3 linked regions of the Hoeflea sp. 108 genome follow. The protein of the gene in region 2 interacts with the protein of the main gene of each other region in a pairwise test. Links are inferred from orthologs where the notes say so. Each region holds a gene or a part of one and is shown on either strand. Other genes may lie near its edges.

Region 1 (4,571 bases), on a different replicon or contig from region 2:
GATCGCGGCCGTGCCGAACATCGCCTGTTGCAGGGTGGAGACCGTGCTGCCGTCCTGGTCGGGTGTGGAGGTTCTCACCGTGGAAGAGATGTATCTGCGGCACCAGCGAGGCAGTCGCGGCCGGAGGAAGCCCCAGACGAGCCCGATCACGATGAGCCAGAAGGCCAGCCGCCAGATGTCGAGAAGGTCGAGGATGGCCCTCAGGTCGATGAGCGATATCCAGTGGCCGATGACGGGGTTTGCGATGCCGAAGAGCGTGATGAACACGCCCCCCCAGCGCAACAGTGAGCGTCCATGCCGCGAGACTTGCGAAGCGCACGCCTTTGCCGGACCTGGTCAGTTTCCGCAGGCGCGGGACGTCGTGCATCAGGCTGAAGGGAACGGCCACGAGAAATCCGGCGACGAGCTTGAGGACGTTTGTCGAGCCTGATCGCAGGCGCGCCGAGATCGACAGGGCAAAGACAGAAAGTCCAGCAGTCGAAACCGCTGCCGAAAGCGGGCTGACATTCTCGGCAAGCGGCAATACGGCCGCGGTGGCGATCGCCAGCTTGGCCAGGAGCGGACCGGGGTAGGGCGATCTCGGGTGGAGGGCGATCAAGGCCGCGGCGACAAGGCCCGCGAAGATGAACAGGGAGATGCCCAAGGGCTGTCTGAACAGCAGGAAATCTGCTGCCAGCGTCAGCAGCAGAACGATGCCGATCCTGGTGGATAGAGCTGCCGGAGACGCGGAGAGCTTCATGCGCTGCGCTCCATCTCGCCGGCCCGGCGTTCTGTCGATTTGACCCTGGAAAGCGGGATGACCGCAGCAGGCGTGTGGGGCCGAGCTGGATCAGCCAGCCACCAGGCTTCCGAGAGGAGCCTTACGGGCAGTTGCAGGGGCGTGCGGGCAGCGATGTCTGATGTCGTTTGCATGCGGCATATGTGCCGCCGCATCGGGCAGGCATGGTGGCCGGAACGAGGATATGTTCAGGAGTTTCGTGCAGGTTTCGTGCAGGGCGTCGTCGAATGGCAACGCGCCGGATGCTCACACCGGGTTCACGAACCCGTCCAGCACCTTTTTCTGGCCGGCCTTGTCGAAGTCGATGGTCAGCTTGTTGCCGTCGATGGCCGAGATGTTGCCGTTGCCGAATTTCTGGTGGAACACCCGGTCGCCGACCTTGAAGCGCGACGGTTCGGTGGCGACGGATTTTGCCACCAGTTCGCCGTCGATGGTGCGCCCCTTGACCGAGCCGCGGCCGGCGCCGAAGCCGGAATCGGTCTCGCCATAGCCGATGCGCTCGACCGAGTGGCCCGAGCGCGAGCCCCAGTTGCGGTCGGTGGCCTCGGTGCGGTTCTGCTGCGCCCGCTGCCAGCCGGGCGTGGCATAGGTATTGGAGAAGGATTTCTGGCCGACATCGTCGAAACGCGAGGCGCCATAGGGATTGCGGCTGCCGCCGCCATAGCCGCCATATGAATTGCCGGCATCCGCCACCTCGACATGCGCCTCGGGCAATTCGTCGAGGAAGCGCGAGGGGATCGTCGATTGCCACAGGCCGTGGATGCGGCGGTTGGAGACGAACCACAGATGCAGGTTCTTCTTGGCGCGGGTCAGGCCGACATAAGCAAGGCGGCGTTCTTCCTCGAGACCCGAGCGGCCGCCTTCGTCGAGCGCGCGCTGGTGCGGGAACAGGCCTTCCTCCCAGCCGGGCAGGAACACGGTCTCGAATTCGAGGCCCTTGGCCGAGTGCAGCGTCATGATCGAGACGGCGTCGAGCTGCTCGTCCTGCTCGGCGTCCATGACGAGCGCGACATGCTCGAGGAAGGAACGCAGCGACTCGTATTCCTCCATGGAGCGGATGAGCTCCTTGAGGTTTTCGAGCCTGCCCGGCGCTTCGGCCGAGCGGTCGTTCTTCCACATGTCGGTATAGCCGCTCTCTTCGAGAATGATCTCGGCGAGTTCGGTGTGCGGGGTGTTGTCGAGCGCCTTCTGCCAGCGTTCGAAATTGGCCGCGACCTCGCGAAGGGCGGCGCGCGGCTTGGGCTTGAGCTCATCGCTTTCGGCAAGCTGGGCGGCCGCCTGGAGCATCGGCATGCCGAGCGCGCGGGCGGTGTCATGGATCTGACGAATGGTGGCTTCGCCGAGGCCGCGCTTGGGCACGTTGACGATGCGCTCGAAGGCGAGGTCGTCGGCCCCTTGGGCGACGACCCGGAAATAGGCCATGGCGTCGCGGATCTCCTGACGCTCGTAGAAGCGCGGGCCGCCGATGACGCGGTAGTTGAGGCCAAGCGTGACGAAGCGGTCTTCGAACTCGCGCATCTGGAACGAGGCGCGCACCAGGATCGCCATGTCGTTGAGATTGTGCTTCTGGCGCTGCAACTGCTCGATCGTCTCACCGACGGCGCGGGCCTCCTCCTCGGAATCCCATGCAGCGTGAACATTGACCTTGGCGTCGTCGGGATCGGCCTGTTCGGTGAACAGGGTCTTGCCGAGGCGACCCTCATTGTGGGCGATCAGATGGGCGGCAGCGCCCAGGATGTGGGCGGTCGAGCGATAGTTGCGCTCGAGCCGGATGACGACGGCGCCGGGAAAATCCTTGTCGAAGCGCAGGATGTTGTCGACCTCGGCGCCGCGCCAGCCATAGATCGACTGGTCGTCGTCGCCGACGCAGCAGACGTTCTTTTGCCCCGGAGCGCCGGTCTCCTGGGCCAGGAGGCGCAGCCACATATACTGGGCCGTATTGGTGTCCTGGTACTCGTCGACCAGGATGTATTTGAAGCGCTTGTGGTATTCCTTGAGCACGTCAGGATAGGCGCGGAAGATGCGGATCGGGTGGCACAGAAGGTCGCCGAAATCGCAGGCGTTCAGCGTCTGCAACCGGTCCTGATAGGCCCTGTAGAGCTCGCGGCCCTTGCCATTGGCAAAGGAGCGGGCATCGCCCTCGGGAATCTCCGACGGGCCGAGGCCCTTGTTCTTCCAGCCGTCGATCATCATGGCGAACTGGCGCGCCGGCCAGCGCTTGTCGTCGAGGCCCTCGGCCTGGATCAGCTGCTTGATCAGGCGGATGACGTCGTCGGTGTCCAAGATGGTGAAGTCGGAACGCAGGCCGGCCAGCTCGGCATGGCGGCGCAGCATCTTGACGCCGATGGAGTGGAAGGTGCCGAGCCAGGGCATGCCTTCGACCGCTTCGCCGACAAGATGGCCGATGCGCTGCTTCATCTCGCGCGCCGCCTTGTTGGTGAAGGTGACGGCGAGGACCTGACTGGGATAGGCGCGACCCTGGCTGAGGATATGGGCGATGCGGGTGGTGAGCACGCGCGTCTTGCCGGTGCCGGCGCCGGCGAGCACGAGAACCGGGCCCTCTGTCGTCTCGACGGCCTGGCGCTGCTCGGGGTTCAGGCCCTTGAGGTAATCGGGCGCCGATGGAGCCTGCCGCGCGGCCATGGCGCGCGCGGCGATACCGCTGGGCGCAGGCGTGCTGGCAGCCCGGGGCGGCATCCCGCCGGGCTCGTCGAAAAAGGGCATGTCGTCCGGAAAGTCTGACATTTGCCCCGAATGTAGTGATTCGGGGCGGAAAGGCCAGCCGCGTCTCTGTTTTGTTCTGGTTTTGCCGGGAAAAGCGACGGCATTGACCCCGCCGCTGCCGCCTTGCTAGCTTGCCACACGGCTTGATGTGGCCGGCAGTCCGCGCCCCGACAAGGGTATGGCGAACACATCGGACGCTTCCGTCACTGATCCCGTGGGATGGTGAGAGCATCGGCAATGCGGGCACTGATGGGATTTCTCGCCACATCCAGAGGATCGAAAGATCATGCGAACCTATCGTGACGCAAAGGCGATGGCGAAGGCCATGCGCGAGGCGCTTGCCCAAAAGAACCTCGATGTCAGCCACAGCGAGGCGCTGGAAATCGTCGCCCGCCAGTTCGGCGTCGACACCTGGAACATCCTGTCGAGCAAGCTGGACAAGGCGGAAGAGCCCTCGGCCGGCGTTGTGAGTTTCACCCAGCCGGTGCCGATCTTCCGCATCTTCGACGAAGACAAAGCGAGGGGCTTTTATGAAGGCTTTCTCGACTGCACGATCGACTGGGAGCATCGCTTCCATCCCGGCGCGCCGCTCTACTGCCAGGTGTCGCGCGGAGGCTTGAGGCTGCACCTGTCGGAGCATTCCGGCGATGCCAGCCCCGGTGCGACGGCCGTCTGCTACATGAAGGGCGTCGAAGCCTTCCAGAAAGGCTTGATCGCCAAGAACTACAAATACAACCGGCCTGGCCTGGAGAAGCAGGAGTGGGGGCTGGAGTGCGAGGTGATCGACCCGTTCGGCAATCGCATCCGCTTCATGGAAAGCCAGGACTAGGCAGCTTTTGACCGGGCAGCTTTCGAAACGCGCCTGCGCTGCTTTCGGCGCGGGCGCGCGGAACTTCACGCAACCGTGACACCAACTACATTTGCATACGCTACACTCGCCGCCTGAAGTCGAAGACAGGGAGCGAGACATGACAGGACCTGCCATCACCCAGGCGATGATCGATGCCTATGACGAATACACCCATCTGACGCTCGACCGGCGTGGCTTCATGGAGAAGCTGACCAAGCT
Region 2 (4,397 bases):
GATCTATTCGTGAGCCTAGTTCTCTTTATCATTCAGGTCTATTTAAAAGACATGATGATTTTAGTAAGCTACACTTAATGTTTGATCTTGCGCGCCTCAGACTTCTGCGTGAATTGTCCCACAGAGGGACCATGATGGCTGTCTCAGCAGCGTGTCGCCTGACCCCGTCGGCCGTGTCCCAGCAGTTGGCGACACTCGAGAGCGAGGCGGGGATCGCGCTGATCGAGCCAACCGGCAGGCGAGTGAAGCTGACCGCTGCAGGCTTGCGACTGGCAGCTCATGCTGAAACGATCCTGAACGCCGTCGAGGCCGCGCGCATTGATATGGGCTCAATTACCGCCCAGCCGAGCGGAACGCTTGGAATTGGCTGCTTCGGGACATTTGCGAAAGCATATGCTCTGCCGGCGATTATCCGTGCACGCCAGCGTTATCCTGACCTCCATATCGTCTTGCACGAGTTCGAGCCGGAAGACGCGGTCGACGCAGTGCGCATCGGGCGATGCGACGCGGCGATCGTTTATTCGCATAGCCTCGTGCCAAGGGCGATGGATCGGAACTTCGATGTCATCCCATTGTTGGACGAGCCTATCCTGCTCGCGCTGCCAGCAAGCCGCAAGGGTCTGCCTGCGACGGTCGACCTGGCGGAGTTGGCGGACTGCGAGTGGATCGGCGGATCGCGCGGAACCGGGGGCTATGAATTGACCGATCGTGCCTGTGCGCTGGCCGGGTTCGCGCCGCGGATCACCCATTCCGTTGATGATTACGAGTTGTTGCTGCGCATGGTGAGCGCGGGTCTTGGCGTGAGCTTCGTGCCGGCCGTCGCCGTCGATCTCTATCCGGATACGAGCGTCGTCGTCCGGCATGCGGCCGGACCTGCTTTGCGACGCAGGATAGACATGATTACGCGGCCCGCAATGGCTTCGGCACCGATCTTGACCTCATTTATAGCTGAGCTTCAGTCCTGTTTGCCTGGAAAGCCGTAGCTGTTGGTTCCGTGTGCAACGCTGCGAAAAGGTGAAGACTCAAAGCTTGAGCATTGGCGAGTTGGCGGAGCGCACGGGATGGTCGGTTCCGACCACCCGCTTTCATGAAGAGATCGGCCTTATCCCCACGGCCGCCCGCAAGGCTGGCGGCAGCCGGGCCTACGCGACTTCAGATGCCAGGCTGCTAACCTTCATCCGCCGCTGCAGGGATTTCGGTGTTCCGGTCGAGCCGGTTCGTAATCTCGTTACCCTCTCAACCAGCCACGACCGGAAGTGCTTCGAGGCGCGCGACCGCTGTGAACTGGCGATCGAGGAGGGCATCGCCATGCAGGTGAAGGCGTATCCGACTGCGAGGTGGCGTCTGCCGGCTGCCTGTTCAGAACACAACTTTTACACTCCTGGCAAGACACCCAACTGAGGCCCCAACTTCTCGATAGCGGCCAGCCCGGCTCAACGCCGGGCCTTGCGCGGCAAGTCTGTACAGACGCCTTCGGCACCTTCAGCTGCCATACCTATGGTCTCACCAAGCGTGGGATGGGGATGGATGGTCTTGCCGATGTCGACCGCGTCCGCCCCCATCTCGATAGCCAGGCAGATCTCACCGATCATGTCACCAGCTGACGGACCGACGATGGCGCCCCCGATAATGCGATGCGTTTCCTTGTCAAACACCAGCTTGGTCAGACCGTAGTCGGCGCCATTGGCAATGGCTCGGCCCGACGCGGCCCACGGAAAGCTGCCAACTTCGACCGCTCGGCCAGCGGTTTTGGCGGCATCTTCGGACACTCCGACCCACGCAATCTCGGGATCGGTATATGCGACCGCCGGTACGATCCTGGCGTCCATGAAACTTTTGAGCCCGGCCGCCACCTCGGCGGCGACATGTCCCTGGTGCACGGCCTTGTGTGCCAGCATAGGATTTCCCGTCACGTCGCCAACAGCGAAAATGTTCTGGTTGCGCGTCCGCATCTGCCCATCGACTTCGACGAAACCCCTTGCATCGACAGAAACACCAGCAACGCCCAGCAGCAGTTTCTCGGCTGCTGGCCGCCGGCCTGCCGCCTGCAGGATCAGGTCGTAGCGTCTGGTGCCAGCACTCTCACCGCTTGTCCTTACGAGAAGTCCCTCCTTCTCTGCTGTCACGCTTTCGACACGCGCACCAAGCAGCAGCGCATCAAACCGGTGGGCGTTGCGCTTGCCCCAGATTCCAACCACATCCCGATCGACATCGGGCAGCAACCTGTCGAGTTGCTCGACAACGTCCACCCGAGCGCCGAGTGCACTGTAGACGGTGGCCATTTCCAGTCCGATGATACCACCACCAATGACCAGCATGCGTTCAGGGGCAAAGGGGAGAGCAAGCGCGCCAGTGGAATCAACAATGCGTGGATGCTCTGGCAGGAACGGCAACCTGACCGGTTCCGAGCCAGCGGCAATGATCGCCTTTGAAAAGATGATCCTGCGACTTGCGCCTTCCGGCAGGGCGACGTCGACGGCATCGGCAGCGGCAAACGCGGCCGTCCCCCTCACAATCTCGACATTGCGTTGTCGCGCCATGCCTTTCAGGCCGTCGGTAAGCCGGCGCACGACACCGTCCTTGAAACTCCGCAACTTGTCGAGATCAACGGTCGGCGCGTCGAACGAGATGCCATGATCGGCGAGACGTTCTGCCTCTTCCTTGACAGCCGCGACATGGAGCAGCGCCTTGGAGGGAATGCAGCCGACATTGAGACAGACGCCGCCCAAAGTTGGCTCGCGCTCGACCAGGATCACGTGCTGACCAAGGTCGGCGGCGCGGAAGGCAGCGGAGTAACCGCCGGGCCCACCTCCGATAACCACCACATCGCAATCAGGCTCGCGTCTGGTAGCGGGCAGCGGTCCTGCCATCTGGTGCGGTGCTGTGGTTGTCACCGGTACTTCCGCCTTGGCAACAGGCTTGGCCTCGCTTTTGGCCGCGGCCACTTCCAAAATGGCGATCAACGCCCCCTTGGACACACGCTTACCAACGGCGAGCTCAACCGATACGACACGCCCCGCATAGGGCGCGGGTACGTCGATGGAAGCCTTGTCGGATTCAAGGACAATCAGCGTCTGCTCGACAGCAACATCGTCACCTGGCTTGATGTGCACCTCAATGACAGCAACATCCTTGAAGTCACCCATCTCGGGCACTCTGATTTCAGTGATGCTCATCTCGGCCTCAAACGATCGCGCGGCGGAAGTCGCCCAAGAGGGCGGCGATGTGGCCAAGGAACCTGGCAGCGGCGACACCGTCGATTACCCGGTGATCCCAGGACAGCGAAACCGGCACGATCAGCCGCGGCTGGAACGAGACGCCGTCCCAGATGGCTTCCATCGCCGAGCGGCCGGCGCCCAGGATCGCCACCTCTGGCGCATTTATGATGGGCGTGAACCCGGCCCCCCCGATACCGCCGAGCGACGAGACTGAGAAGCAGCCACCCTGCATGTCGGCGGCAGACAATCCGCCCGCGCGCGCCTTGTCGGCAAGCACCCGCATCTCGGTAGAGATTTCGACAACGCCCTTGCGGTCGCAATCGCGGATCACCGGCACCATAAGCCCCTTCGGCGTGTCGGCGGCAAAACCGATATGGACGTAGTTCTTGAGCACCAGATCGTCGCCATCGAGCGAGGCGTTGAAACGCGGGAATGCCTTGAGCGCCAGTGCCGAGGCCTTGATCAGGAAGGCGACCATGGTCAGCTTGGCGTCGTTGTTTGCCGCATTGAGCTCCTTGCGAAACGCCTCGAGCCCGGTCACGTCGGCCCTGTCGAAATTGGTGACATGGGGGATGGTCAACCAATTGCGAGTGAGATTGCCGCCCGAAATCTTTTGGATGCGCGACAGCGGCTGGCGCTCCACGAGACCGAATTTTGCGTAATCGACCGCAGGCCAGTCGGGCAGGCCGGCGCCTATGCCGGAACCCGGCGCCTGAACCATGGCCCCACCAGCAAGACGCTCCTTGATGTGTGCGGTAATGTCTTCTCGCAATATTCTTCCTTTGGCGCCCGACGGCTTCACCAAGCCAAGGTCGACCCCGATTTCGCGGGCAAAAGAGCGCACCGACGGCGTTGCATGAGCGCTCGCGGAATGCTCCGACGCAATCGTCGGTCCATTTCCTGCAGACATTGGCGATGGTGCCGTCGGCTCTTTCACAGGAGCCGGTGGCTCGGCCAGGAGAGGTGAAGCTGGTTCTGTTTTGGGCTTTGTCGCATCCGACGCTTCTTCCATCGGAGGCGCTGCAGCATCGATGATCATCAGCAGCGCGCCTTGCGACACGCGAGTGCCAATAGCAACAGCAAATTCCCTCACGGTACCGGCAACGGGGGCCGGGATCTCCATCGTCGCCTTGTCCGACTCCACCGTCATCAGTGGATCTTCCACTGCGACAACGTCCC
Region 3 (4,308 bases), on a different replicon or contig from region 2:
CAACGAAGGCCTGCTGGGCCAGGCCGACGTCGACCAGATGCGTGCCGACTGGCGCGCCAACCTCGAGACCGAGTTCGAGGCAGGCCAGGCCTACAAGCCGAACAAGGCCGACTGGCTCGATGGCCAGTGGTCTGGCCTGCGCGCCGCCGACAACCAGGACGAACTGCGCCGTGGCAAGACCGCGGTACCGGTGAAGACTTTGAAGGAAATCGGCAAGAAGCTGACCGAAGTGCCGAAGGACTTCGAAGTCCACCGCACCATCGCGCGCTTCCTCGAAAACCGCCGCCAGGCAATCGAGACGGGCGAAGGCCTCGACTGGGCAACGGCGGAATCGCTGGCGTTCGGCTCGATCCTGCTGGACGGCAATCCGATCCGCCTGTCGGGTCAGGATTCCGAGCGTGGCACGTTCTCGCAGCGCCACACCGTGCTCTACGATCAGCGCGACGAAAACCGCTACATCCCGCTCAACAACCTGTCGGCGGCACAGGCCGGCTACGAGGTCATCAACTCGATGCTCTCGGAAGAGGCCGTGCTCGGCTTCGAATATGGCTATTCGCTCGCCGAGCCCAAGGCGCTGACGCTCTGGGAAGCCCAGTTCGGCGACTTCGCCAACGGCGCCCAGGTGGTGTTCGACCAGTTCATCTCGTCTGGTGAACGCAAGTGGCTGCGCATGTCGGGCCTCGTTTGTCTATTGCCGCATGGCTATGAAGGCCAGGGCCCCGAGCACTCCTCGGCGCGCCTCGAGCGCTTCCTGCAGCTTTGCGCCGAAGACAACATGCAGGTGGCCAACGTCACCACGCCGGCCAACTACTTCCACATCCTGCGCCGGCAGCTGAAGCGCGACTTCCGCAAGCCGCTGATCCTGATGACGCCGAAGTCGCTGTTGCGCCACAAGCGCGCCGTGTCTTCGCTGTCGGAGATCTCGGGCGAGAGCTCGTTCCACCGCCTGCTGTGGGACGACGCCCAGTATCTCGGCAACGAGCCGATCAAGCTGGTCAAGGATTCGAAGATCCGCCGCGTCGTGCTCTGCACCGGCAAGGTCTATTACGATCTCTACGAGGAGCGCGAGAAGCGCGGCATCGACGACATCTACCTGTTGCGCGTCGAGCAGCTCTATCCGTTCCCGGCCAAGGCGCTGATCACCGAACTCAGCCGTTTCCGCAACGCGGAGATGGTGTGGTGCCAGGAAGAGCCCAAGAACATGGGCGCGTGGTCGTTCATCGACCCGTATCTGGAATGGGTGCTCGCCCATATCGACGCCAAGCACCAGCGCGTGCGCTACACCGGCCGTCCGGCCGCCGCCTCCCCGGCGACGGGCCTGATGTCCAAGCACCTGGCGCAGCTCCAGGCATTCCTCGACGACGCCCTCGGCGAATAAACAAAGAACGGACAGGCAAAAAAATGGCTACCGAAATCCGTGTCCCTACCCTCGGCGAATCCGTTTCCGAGGCAACCATCGGCAAGTGGTTCAAGAAAGCCGGCGACGTGATCGTCGTCGATGAACCCTTGGTCGAACTCGAAACCGACAAGGTCACCATCGAAGTGCCGGCGCCTTCCGCCGGCGTTCTGGTCGAACTGGCCGTCAAGGAAGGCGAGACCGTCGGCGTCGGCGCGCTGCTCGGCACCATCGGCGCTGCCGACGGTGCTGTGGCCGCTCCGAAGCCCGCCGCAGTCGCCCAGGCCTCCGCACCGAATGCTCCCTCGACCGTCAAGGAAGCCATCGCCCAGACCGCATCGGTCGCCGGCGCTCCCCCCATCGAAGAGCGCAAGATGCCGCCGGCACCGGCCGCAGCCAAGCTGCTCGCCGAGACCAACCTGTCGGTCGACCAGGTCGCCGGTTCGGGCAAGCGTGGCCAGGTGCTCAAGGGCGACGTGCTCGAAGCCATCGCCAAGGGCGTTTCGGCGCCTGCCGCAGCTCCGGTTGCCGCCCCTGTCGTTGCACGCGCCCCGTCGAGCACTGAAGATGCCCCGCGCGAAGAGCGCGTGCGCATGACCAAGCTGCGCCAGACGATCGCCCGCCGCCTCAAGGAGGCGCAGTCGACGGCCGCCATGCTGACCACCTTCAACGAGGTCGACATGAGCGCGGTGATGTCGCTGCGTTCGAAGTACAAGGACATCTTCGAGAAGAAGCACGGCGTGAAGCTCGGCTTCATGGGCTTCTTCACCAAAGCCGTGACGCACGCGCTGAAGGAAATCCCGGCCGTCAACGCCGAGATCGACGGCACCGACATCATCTACAAGAACTTCGCCCATGTCGGCGTTGCCGTCGGCACCGAAAAGGGCCTGGTGGTTCCTGTCGTGCGTGATGCCGACCAGATGTCGATCGCCGAGATCGAGAAGGAAATCGGCCGCCTCGGCCTCGCCGCGCGCGACGGCAAACTGTCGGTCGCCGACATGCAGGGCGGCACCTTCACCATCTCGAACGGCGGCGTCTACGGCTCGCTGATGTCGACCCCGATCCTGAACGCGCCGCAGTCGGGCATCCTCGGCATGCACAAGATCCAGGATCGTCCGGTCGTGGTCGGTGGCCAGATCGTCATCCGCCCGATGATGTATCTCGCGCTGTCCTACGATCACCGTATCGTCGACGGCAAGGAAGCCGTGACCTTCCTGGTCCGCGTCAAGGACAGCCTGGAAGATCCGGAGCGCCTGGTTCTCGATCTCTGAGTTGCGGCTGCTGCACAGGGAAGATTATTCTTCGTGGCCGGTCGAAATGACCGGCCGATAAACGACTTTCGCTTGTAACTGATCATGGCGAGGCGCAAATCGCCTCGCTTCGAGGGGACAACGCATATGGAAGCTGTTGCAGCATCGACTGAAATCTGGGTGCTTGGCTGGAGCACGGCACTGTTGCTTGCACAGGTGATCGCCCAGGCCTCTGCCACCGGCGATCTCGGCCCGAAATATCTGTTCAGTGCCCGCGACGAAAATCGCGTCTCGAAAAGCGTTGTCGCCGGAAGGCTGCTGCGCGCGCTGCACAACCTGCTCGAAACCTATCCGGCCTTCATCGCCCTGGTGCTGGCACTGGCGCTGACCGGCAAGACCGGCGGCATCGCGGCAACGGGTGCGATGCTGTGGATCGTAGCGCGCGTGGTCTACGTCGTCCTATACGCCGCGGGCGTGCCAGTTCTGCGCACGGTCGTCTGGCTCGCCTCGATCGTCGGGCTGGCGATGATGCTGATCCGGCTGATGAGCTGAGACCGGGACGGGGAACGACGTGGCTGCGGCGCAAAGCGGTGCTGGCACTTGTGCACATGGGCAGGAGCGTGCTTTTGCCCTGTGCTCAAATTCCTAGCGCCAACAGGAACCGTATATGGCCTTCGAACCCGACATTCCCCCGATCCAGGTGCATCTCTGCGTCAAGGGCGGCAAGGCCGCGATCGCCTTCTATGAGAGGGCGTTCGACGCGGTCGAGACCTTCGAGCAGCTGGCCGACGACGGCATGCGCGTGCTGCATGCCAACCTCGCCATGTTCGGCAGCGAAGTGATGCTGCACGACGAGTTTCCCGAATTCGGCGCAGACGTCCTGTCGCCGCTGACCAGGGGCGGTGCCGGCATGACCGTCAACATCAACCTGAAACTAGCAGGCGAAGTCGATGCCGCAGTCGAGCGTGCTGTCGCTGCCGGCGCCAAGGTTATCATGCAGCCCGACGACATGTTCTGGGGCGCTCGCTACGCCAAAATCCAGGATCCGTTCGGCCATGTCTGGGCGTTCAACGCGCCCCTGGGCAACGCGCTGCTGGCCGCCAATACGGACGGGGTGAAGCAGTGACCCAATACGCATTCGAATTTGCCGGCCTGCTGGCCGTGTTCTCGGTGCTTTTGGTGGTGCCCGGCGCCGACTTCGTCATGGTCGTGCGCCAGAGCGTGGTGCATGGCCGGCGCGCGGCAATCATCACCAGCTTCGGCATTGGCACATCGCTGCTGTTCCACGTCAGCTACACCATCCTCGGCATCGGGCTGATCGTGTCGAAGTCGCTGCTGTTGTTTTCCATGCTGAAATGGGCGGGCGCCGCCTATCTCGTCTATCTCGGCATCAAGGCGCTGCGCGCCGGGCCGATGGAACTCGCTGCCGTCGACATGCCGCAAGGCAGTGATGACGTCAAAACCGTTTCGGCAATGCGCTGCTTCCTGATGGGCTTCGTGACCAACGCGCTGAACCCCAAGGCGGTGCTGTTCTTCGTGCCCTTGTTCACGGCCATGGTCAGTCACGAGACCCCTGCAGCGGTGAAGGGCGTCTATGGCCTGCTGATGGCCGTGGTGTTGATTGCCTGGTTCGTCGGCGTGTCGATGTTCTTCACCATGGCT

What was found. Proteins that work in one complex are often made in the same cells at the same time.
Region 1: the proteins of lpdA (region 2) and B015_RS0115155 interact in binary tests that used the Escherichia coli proteins (3 or more experiments, as listed by UniProt). The link is inferred for Hoeflea sp. 108 from one-to-one orthologs.
Region 3: the proteins of lpdA (region 2) and odhB interact in binary tests that used the Escherichia coli proteins (3 or more experiments, as listed by UniProt). The link is inferred for Hoeflea sp. 108 from one-to-one orthologs.

Annotation. Positions count from the first base shown.
Region 1 is NZ_KB890024.1:3,047,008-3,051,578, reverse strand. Bases 775-3,851 are described here. They hold B015_RS0115155 (UvrD-helicase domain-containing protein), read right to left. Parts: upstream 3,524-3,851; coding sequence 1,025-3,523; downstream 775-1,024. Other genes in these bases: B015_RS0115150 (glyoxalase superfamily protein), read left to right, coding at 3,789-3,851. Also shown: B015_RS30935 (DUF4153 domain-containing protein), read right to left, coding at 1-267; more of B015_RS0115150, read left to right, coding at 3,852-4,331; B015_RS0115145 (dienelactone hydrolase family protein), read left to right, coding at 4,471-4,571. UniProt on the Escherichia coli protein: A helicase with DNA-dependent ATPase activity. Unwinds DNA duplexes with 3'-5' polarity. Translocates on single-stranded DNA with 3'-5' polarity. Initiates unwinding more efficiently from a nicked substrate than double-stranded DNA.
Region 2 is NZ_KB890026.1:43,763-48,159, forward strand. The notes cover bases 806-3,708. They hold lpdA (dihydrolipoyl dehydrogenase), read right to left. Parts: upstream 3,177-3,708; coding sequence 1,434-3,176; downstream 806-1,433. Other genes in these bases: B015_RS0128155 (LysR family transcriptional regulator), read left to right, coding at 806-983; B015_RS31780 (MerR family transcriptional regulator), read left to right, coding at 1,030-1,401; B015_RS0128170 (dihydrolipoyllysine-residue acetyltransferase), read right to left, coding at 3,184-3,708. Also shown: more of B015_RS0128155, read left to right, coding at 78-805; more of B015_RS0128170, read right to left, coding at 3,709-4,397. UniProt on the Escherichia coli protein: Lipoamide dehydrogenase is a component of the glycine cleavage system as well as of the alpha-ketoacid dehydrogenase complexes.
Region 3 is NZ_KB890024.1:4,860,079-4,864,386, forward strand. The notes cover bases 721-3,534. They hold odhB (2-oxoglutarate dehydrogenase complex dihydrolipoyllysine-residue succinyltransferase), read left to right. Parts: upstream 721-1,401; coding sequence 1,402-2,667; downstream 2,668-3,534. Other genes in these bases: B015_RS0124160 (2-oxoglutarate dehydrogenase E1 component), read left to right, coding at 721-1,378; B015_RS0124170 (MAPEG family protein), read left to right, coding at 2,794-3,198; B015_RS31525 (VOC family protein), read left to right, coding at 3,314-3,534. In the rest of the region: more of B015_RS0124160, read left to right, coding at 1-720; more of B015_RS31525, read left to right, coding at 3,535-3,772; B015_RS0124180 (LysE family transporter), read left to right, coding at 3,769-4,308. UniProt on the Escherichia coli protein: E2 component of the 2-oxoglutarate dehydrogenase (OGDH) complex which catalyzes the second step in the conversion of 2-oxoglutarate to succinyl-CoA and CO(2).